DNA from 2 places in the Siccibacter colletis genome. Region 2 is predicted to be linked to the other one. Evidence: predicted binding sites of a transcription regulator. Region 2 holds the regulator's gene; the other holds the start of a gene.
What was found. Region 2 encodes CRP, which controls carbon source genes, mostly activating them, when cyclic AMP is high. Its sites were predicted from a motif close to ATGTGANNNNNNTCACAT; they were not measured.
Positions count from the first base shown of each region.

Region 1 (4,414 bases), 840 kb from region 2:
GATAATGCGCGCAAACAGGAAGCTGGCACCGAACGCCGCCACCGCGCCGTAGACGCCGGTATCCATGCCCGCTTTCAGCATTGCTACAAATGCCACTTCGTTAAACGCGCCGATACCGTAGAGGTAGTACATGTGCGTCCCGGCAAACACGCCGGAGGAGAGCAGGCCGACGAGGATCGGGAACGACCAGTCGGCATACCAGAAACCTTTATTCTCTTCCATCATCAGCCCCTTATTTGCCGCTGACCGCGTTGTGGATCAGGTCGAGCCAGTTCGGCACGCCCAGGTGGAAGGACTCGATCATCTTGATGTCGAAGCCGCGGAAGAACGCGCTCAGTACGAACAGCGCAACGATGGCCGTCATCATCACTTTGGTGACGCGATTCCAGCCGCTCTCTTCTACGCCCTTACCAATCAGAATGCCCAGTACCAGACCCGGTACGGCGTTCCCCATGATCAGCTGCGCTGCGCCGCCGAATACCGTGGCCCAGAAGCCCGATTTCTTACCGGCATCGATGGCCGCCAGCCAGAAAATCACCGGCATCACGGTATTGACCAGCAGGTTAGCGGCAGGGACCAGCACCTTAACGGCCGTCACCTGCAGCGCAGCCGGCACCGCGGACGCGGTGGTGTTGAGGAAGGCAACCACGATCATGCCGATGACGCCACAAGCAATGGCCATCTTCTTCGGATCGTGCAGGGTTTCCGCCACGTTGCGGTTTTTCATCATCAGCGCCGCCGCACCCCAGTTCGGAATGATGCGATGGTCAACGTCCTGGGTGAACGAGCCGGCAGCCACCGACGACGCCCAGGCGTTGAAGAAGAAGCCCAGACCAAACGAGAAATGCGAGGCGGGATCGCCTTCGCAGGAGTTAAGCTCCCCCAGCGTACGAAATGCCCCCATTCCCTGGGTGGTGGGAGCATGAAACATGCGAGCAGCCCCGGCCCCCACACCGACGCCAACCAGCGCGCCGATGATGAGCGATTTTATTAATATTATTAAGAACATTACTCCGTCCTTCTGTTGTGTTGTGGTCCCCGCAAGCGACTACCCGGAGCGTCGCGCATCGGCAACGCCCAGCGGGATATTCGGAGGGAAAGTGGATTACTGCGTGACGAAATCGACCTTATCGGGATTAATCGCGGTCACGTTGACAGTCACTTCCAGCTCCACGCTGAAAATGCGTCTTTCACGGCGCAGAAAGAAAAACAGAAACGCCTCTTTCCGCACCGTTTCCCGCGCATGAACAACCTGCACATCCTGTGGCTCAATACGCAGCAAAACCTGGCTGGAGGACTTCAGCATCGCCCTCTGAACGTGGCTCAGGGCGTCAGAGAAGGCCCGCGCCTTACTCTCTCCTTTACCGCTGACCCTCACCGTGGTGGTGAATTTCTCTTTCATGTCAGTTGCCGTACTTCTTCTTCCAGGCTTCCACCAGGCGTTCACCCAGCTCTTCTTTATCCATAAAGCCGAAGCCCAGGACGTTGCAGCCTTCATTGATGGCCGTTACGCCCTCTTCCACCGAGCGCATGCCGTATTTTGCTTTGTAGCCGTGTTTGGTCTGGGCAGTGATTGCCCCGGCCCCGCCGCTGCCGCAAAATGAGATCCCGAAGGTGGCGTTTTCCGCTTTCATAACGTCGCCCAGCTTCATATCCGCCGCCACGCCCGGCACCACTACCGCACGGCCACCGGCTTTCTCAACCCCTGCGCCCACTTTCTGGCCTTTGCCCAGACGGTCGCCAATCACCACTGTAATCTGTTCCATATTCCGCTCCTTTGCGCTTAGAGATTGTCTTTCGCCACTTCGAAGTGCACCGACAAAAGCCAGGCCTCTTCCACCGGCAGGTTGCCGAATTCATCCACCACCGCCTGCGCCAGCTGCATCGACTCCTCGGAGATTTCGTCGAACAGCTCTGCTTCCACGTCCGGCAGCGGCTCGCCGCTCACTGACCGGTGCGCCATCGCCCGCACGTGCGAGCTGAGCATCTGCTCCTGCACCGCGTTTGGCGTGATGTGGTTACGCTTAAGCAGGGCGAATACCCAGGCCAGCATGCGATCGCCGAGTTGCGCGGTCTGTTCCGTTTGTTGACACACTGCGTCGTTCATTACCGCTCCGTTGTTAACGCTGCATATATTCTGTGTTGCGATGGGGTAACACTAACGGTGGGCTGGTGGGGTTTGTAGCGAGTTCTTTTCCACTTCCATGTGGAAGCGCGAGCGGCGGCAGTGATCTGTTCCACATAAATCGCGTGAATGATTACTTTATGCTGGGTTTATGTGATGAATATCACCTGAAAGGGAGGCGGACAGGCGAAAAAAAGCGGGTTCTGTTTTGCGGCGTGCGCCGAAGGATTACACAGGAAATAAGCGCGGCTTATGACGGCTGGATAGAATGAGCGTGGGTGCTTGAGACTGGCTGTCTTGAGCGCAGGACTGGTTTGTCTGTCGTGAACGGCAGGCAGTAAAAAGCCCCACCTGATTATTCATCAAAGTGAGGCTTTCCCTTCCAAACCAACAACGGAAGGTTAGCCTTTTCACTGCTGCAAAGCAAGGAGGCGTAACCATGAAACGACACGCATTGACGATGGCGGCGGTGCTGATCGTCTGTCTGACGACAGTGACCATTGCCCTGCTCACACGGCCCGCGCTGTGCGAGATCAGGATCCGCTATGGTGAGTATGAAGTCGCGGTGCGACTGGCTTACGAACCCAGTACGCGAAGGTAAACCGGCGGGGGGAAACCCCCGCTACCGTTGTGGGGCGAGAGGCTCTCAGGCACCCTTTTTTCGCCAAAGTACGCCACTTTCTGAAAAGCGTCGGGCGACGTAAAAAGCGAACGAACGGCGGGTAACGTCTGCGGGGGCAACGTCATATTGCGATGATACGACGCAGGCCAGCGCGGTGGCGCTGGCCCTGATGATTAGCGGTACTTCTTGTGGTAGGTATTGCGCGTGGTTTTGAAGGCTTCGGCAGCGGTCTGCGCCTCTTTCACTTTTCCGGCACCTGCCAGCGCCAGCGCGTCATCAATCTGCCCCACCAGCGTATCCAGCCCGTGGCGGTAATCTTGCATCTCTGCGCTGTCCGGGGCGCTGTTTTCCAGCTTCACCGGGGCGGATTTTTTTGCATCCAGCGCGGCGGCGCGCATCTTGCCGAGCGCGGTTTTCATTTCACCGGCGTCATCGGTTTTGAGTACGATTTGATAGTTTTCACTCAGGATGTCCATGTCTTCGTCCAGATCGGCAGCAAAAGCCGCCGATGAGGCAACAAACAGGGATGAAACGGTCAACATTGCTAACAGTGTCTTACGCATGACGGCACCTTTTTATTGTTGTGATGAAAAAGGGGAGCGTTGCGCTCCCCTGATATTACTGGCCGGCGATCTTCATCTCCGGAAGCAGTACGGACCCACACTGAATATTGCTGCGCGTTTCAATATCGTCGCCAATGGTCACGATATTGCTCCACATATCCTTCAGGTTGCCGGCAATGGTGATTTCGCTCACCGGATACTGGATTTCGCCGTTCTCTACCCAGAAGCCCGCCGCGCCGCGCGAGTAGTCGCCGGTAATACCGCTGACGCCCTGACCCATCAGCTCGGTGACGATAAGCCCGGTGCCCATCTCTTTTAGCAGCGCGTCAAAGCCGAGGCCCTGGCCCTGGATGCGCCAGTTGTGGATGCCGCCCGCGTGACCGGTGCTTTTCAGCCCCAGCTTGCGCGCGGAATAGTTAGTAAGCAGCCACTGCGTCAGAATGCCGTCTTTGATGATGTCGCGACGCTCGGTGCGCACGCCTTCGCTGTCGAACGGCGTCGAGGCGAGGCCTTTAAGCAGGTGCGGGTGCTCTTCGATGGTGAGCCACGACGGCAGGATCTGCTTGCCGAGGGAGTCCAGCAGGAAGGTGGACTTACGGTAGACCGCGCCGCCGCTGATGGCACCCACCAGATGTCCGAACAGACCGGTCGCCACTTCACGGGCAAAGATCACCGGGGCTTTCATGGTCGGCAATTTGCGCGGCGACAGGCGCGACAGGGTACGACGGGCGCACTCCTGGCCGACCCACTCCGGGGACTCCAGATCGCCCAGCGCGCGGCCAATGGTATAGGCGTAATCGCGCTCCATGTCGCCGTTCTCTTCAGCAATCACGCAGCTGGAGAGCGAGTGGCGGGTCGAGCAGTAGCTCTGCAACATGCCGTGGCTGTTGCCGAATACCTTCACGCCGTAGTGGCTGTTGAAGCTGCCGCCCTCGGTGTTGGTGATGCGCGGATCGCCGTTCAGGGACGCCTGTTCGGCGCGGGCCGCCAGTTCGATGGCGCGATCCGGGTCGATGTCCGCCGGATGGAACAGGTCAAGATCCGGCGCTTCAAAGGCCAGCAGTTCTTTCTCCGCCACGCCAGCATACGGGTCCGGGGAGGTGT
Region 1 covers NZ_CP074352.1:3,553,198-3,557,611, forward strand. The annotation lists gene KFZ77_RS17010 (DUF4310 family protein) at 1-222, opposite strand, end outside; gene KFZ77_RS17015 (DUF4311 domain-containing protein) at 233-1,009, opposite strand; gene KFZ77_RS17020 (DUF4312 family protein) at 1,106-1,402, opposite strand; gene KFZ77_RS17025 (SFCGS family glycine-rich protein) at 1,404-1,766, opposite strand; gene KFZ77_RS17030 (glycine dehydrogenase) at 1,784-2,107, opposite strand; gene KFZ77_RS17035 (Hok/Gef family protein) at 2,565-2,726, shown strand; gene cybC (cytochrome b562) at 2,921-3,310, opposite strand; gene pmbA (metalloprotease PmbA) at 3,366-4,414, opposite strand, start outside.
Region 1: a site for CRP is predicted at 2,277-2,294, ahead of KFZ77_RS17030 (glycine dehydrogenase). Genes of this name have one in related genera too.

Region 2 (4,414 bases):
TATTCACTCGGCGGCAACATGCTGGCCTGCCTGATGGCGAAACAGGGCAGCGACTGTCTGCTTGATGCTGGCGTCGTGGTTTCCGCCCCGCTGCTGCTGGAGCAGTGCTGCTACCACATGGAAAAAGGCTTCAGTCGTTTCTACCAGCGTTATCTGCTCAACCTGCTGAAAGCCAACGCGGCGCGCAAGCTGCACGCCTATCCCGGCACGTTACCGGTCAGTATCAAGCAGCTGAAGCAGATCCGCGGCTTGCGCGACTTCGACGATCTTATCACCTCGAAAATCCACGGTTTTGCAGACGCGCTGGACTACTACCGCCAGTGCAGCGCCATGCCGATGCTGCCCAATGTCGCAAAACCGATGCTTATCATCCATGCTAAAGATGATCCCTTTATGGATCATCACGTGATACCCGACCCGACGCTGCTGCCGCCGTCGATTGAATACCAGTTGACCGACCATGGCGGGCATGTGGGTTTCGTAAGCGGTACGCTGCGCCGCCCGCAGATGTGGCTTGAACAGCGTGTGCCTGACTGGCTGACTCACTATCTGGATGTGCGATGATTATTCCCTGGAAAGAACTCGATCCCGACACGCTCGATAACCTGCTCGAATCTTTTGTGTTGCGCGAAGGCACCGATTATGGTGAACATGAACGCAGCCTCGAACAAAAAGTCTCGGACGTAAAACGTCAACTGCAAACGGGCGAAGCGGTACTGGTCTGGTCTGAACTGCATGAAACCATTAACATTATGCCGCGCGGTCAGTTCCACGGCTGACGACGTTCAGAACCTGTTCCCGCCTGTGCAGTGACGTCGCGTACCCATCAAGGGAGTAGTTTCCTATGTCAGCCAGGCACCCGATTATTGCCGTGACCGGCTCCAGCGGAGCCGGTACCACCACCACCAGCCTCGCCTTCCGTAAGATTTTCACCCAGCTCAATCTGCACGCCGCCGAAATCGAGGGCGACAGCTTCCATCGCTACACCCGGCCTGAAATGGACATGGCGATCCGCAAAGCGCGCGATCTCGGTCGCCACATCAGCTACTTCGGCCCGGAAGCTAACGACTTCGGCCTGCTGGAAGAGACATTCAGCGAATACGGGCGCAGCGGCAGCGGCCAGTCGCGTAAATACCTTCATACTTACGATGAAGCAGTGCCGTGGAATCAGGTTCCCGGCACCTTCACGCCGTGGCAGCCGCTCCCGGAGCCAACGGACGTGCTGTTCTACGAAGGGCTGCACGGCGGTGTGGTCACGCCGCAGCACGACGTGGCGCAGCATGTTGATCTGCTGGTGGGCGTGGTGCCCATCGTTAACCTTGAATGGATCCAGAAGCTGGTGCGTGATACCAGCGAGCGCGGTCACTCGCGCGAGGCGGTAATGGACTCCGTGGTGCGTTCGATGGAGGATTACATCAACTTCATCACCCCGCAGTTCTCGCGCACCCATATCAACTTCCAGCGCGTGCCGACGGTGGATACCTCCAACCCATTCGCAGCGAAAACTATCCCGTCGCTGGACGAGAGTCTGGTGGTGATCCACTTCCGCAATCTGGAGGGCATCGATTACCCCTGGCTGCTGGCCATGCTGCAGGGTTCATTTATTTCTCACATGAATACGTTAGTGGTGCCGGGCGGCAAGATGGGGCTGGCGATGGAGCTGATTATGATGCCGCTGGTGCAGCGGTTGATGGAAGGGAAAAAAATCGAATAACGGTGCGGCGCTGACTGCATGAAGCCTGTCAGCGCCGCCCTGCCGTCAGGCTTCAATCACCTCATACGAGTGGGTGATGTTCACCGCTTTCTCCAGCATCAACGCCACCGAGCAGTATTTCTCTGCCGAGAGCGACACCGCCCGCTCTACCGCCGCGTCTTTGAGCGCTTTACCGGTAACGATAAAGTGCAGATTAATGTGCGTGAACAGGCGCGGCGCCTCTTCCCGGCGTTCGGAGGTAAGCTTCACCTCGCAGTTGGTCACGTCGTGACGCCCCTTCTGCAGAATCGACACTACGTCAATCGCGCTACAACCACCTGCGGCCATCAGTACCATCTCCATCGGGCTTGGCGCTTTATCGCCGGAGTTGCCGTCCATCAGCACCTGATGCCCGGAGGCAGATTCACCCAGGAAGGTCAGGCCTTCCACCCATTTAACACGTGCCTGCATTTGCCTTCTCCTGACTTGCTGATTTGACGACAGATTACTCGTCGCCCGCAAAACAGGCAACGAAAGGCGACCTGCGTCAAGCTGAAACGAGACAATACAAGACACTCATGAAAAGCTATGCTAAAACAGTCTGGCTGTAATCATGTAACATTGATGTTATGCATGTATGCGGCGGATTTTACTCATTAAAGGCGACGAAATCTGACGAGCGCCACTTCCCGGGATGCGGGAATATATGACAGCAACCCCAGAGCAGGGGCATAACCCGGACTCTGGAGCCAGTTTATAACAGAGGATAACAGCGCATGGTGCTTGGCAAACCGCAAACAGACCCGACTCTTGAATGGTTCTTGTCTCATTGCCACATTCATAAGTACCCATCTAAGAGCACGCTGATTCACCAGGGTGAAAAAGCGGAAACGTTGTACTACATCGTTAAAGGCTCAGTGGCAGTGCTGATCAAAGATGAAGAAGGCAAGGAGATGATCCTGTCCTATCTGAATCAGGGTGACTTTATTGGCGAGCTTGGCCTGTTTGAAGAGGGCCAGGAGCGTAGCGCCTGGGTTCGCGCGAAAACCGCCTGTGAAGTCGCTGAGATCTCCTATAAAAAATTCCGTCAGCTGATCCAGGTGAACCCGGACATCCTGATGCGCCTCTCCTCGCAGATGGCGCGTCGCTTGCAGGTCACCTCCGAGAAAGTGGGCAACCTCGCCTTCCTCGACGTAACCGGCCGTATCGCCCAGACCCTGCTGAACCTTGCAAAGCAGCCTGACGCGATGACCCACCCGGACGGAATGCAGATCAAAATTACCCGTCAGGAAATTGGCCAGATCGTGGGCTGCTCCCGCGAAACCGTAGGCCGTATTCTGAAAATGCTGGAAGATCAGAACCTGATCTCCGCACACGGTAAAACCATCGTGGTTTACGGAACCCGTTAAGCCGCTTCGCAACGGCGTGTTACGCGAGTAGCACGCCGTTGTTGTCTCTGCTCGTTGGCTATGTGGCGCAGGCTGATTTACCACCCCGAAGTTAACTACGCACTCCGACAAACGCTGGTGCTCTGTATTCCCGTGGCGGTGGGCCTGATACTGGGCCATCTGCAACAGGGCTTGCTCTTCTCGCTGGTGCCTGCCTGCTGCAATATTGCCGGGCTGGATACACCTCATAAACGCTTCTTCAAACGCCTGTTTATCGGCGGCTCGCTGTTTGCCCTCAGTAGTCTCGCAGTCCAGCTTCTGCTTTATCAGCAACTTCCTCTGCCGATTATTCTGAGCGTCATGGCGCTGGTGCTTGGCGTGACGGCGGAGATCAGCAGCCTGCATGCGCGCCTGCTCCCGGCCTCGCTTATCGCCGCGATCTTTACCCTAAGCCTCGCCGGCAACATGCCGGTCTGGCAACCAATGCTCATCTACACCCTCGGCACGCTGTGGTACGGCGCGTTCAACTGGTTCTGGTTCTGGCTGTGGCGTGAACAGCCGCTGCGGGAGACACTCAGTCTGCTCTATCGCGAACTGGCGAGCTACTGTGAAGCGAAATACAGCATGCTTACCCGGCATACCGACCCGGATACCGCGCTACCGCCATTGCTGGCACATCAGCAGAAGGTGGTGGATCTCATCAGCCAGTGTTATCAGCAGCTGCACATGCTGGCCGCCAACCGCCAGAATGATTACCGGCGCCTGCTGCGCGCGTTCCAGATTGCGCTCGACCTGCAGGAGCATATCTCGGTCAGCCTGCACCAGCCGGAAGAGGTACAAAAGCTGGTGAAGCAGACCCACGCCGAAAAAGTCATTCGCTGGACAGCGCAAACTGTCGCCGGCCGGCTGCGCACGCTTGCCGACGATATTCTCTATCACCGCTATCCGACGCGTTTTTCGATGGATAAGCAGAGCGAAGCGCTGGAAAAGATCGCCCGTCAGCATCCCGATAACCCGGTCGGGCAATTTTTTGATTATCACTTCAGCCGCATCGCCCGCGTGCTGCGCACCCAGCGCCCTCTGTACGTGCGCGACATGATGGAGGACCGGCAGCGCCGCCTGCCGCTGTTCCCGGCGTTAAAAAGTTACCTCTCTTTTAAATCTGCGGCCCTGCGCAACGCCGCGCGTATCGCCGTGATGCTGAGCATCGCCAGCCTGGTGGGCAACGCGTTTCATCTGCCGAAACCGTACTGGATCCTGATGACCATTATGTTCGTTACCCAGAACGGCTACGGCGCCACGCGGGTGCGGATCTTCCACCGTGCTGGCGGCA
Region 2 covers NZ_CP074352.1:328,991-333,404, reverse strand. The annotation lists gene KFZ77_RS01565 (hydrolase) at 1-564, shown strand, start outside; gene KFZ77_RS01560 (YheU family protein) at 561-779, shown strand; gene KFZ77_RS01555 (phosphoribulokinase) at 845-1,714, shown strand; gene KFZ77_RS01550 (OsmC family protein) at 1,760-2,164, opposite strand; gene crp (cAMP-activated global transcriptional regulator CRP) at 2,470-3,102, shown strand; gene KFZ77_RS01540 (YccS/YhfK family putative transporter) at 3,163-4,414, shown strand, end outside.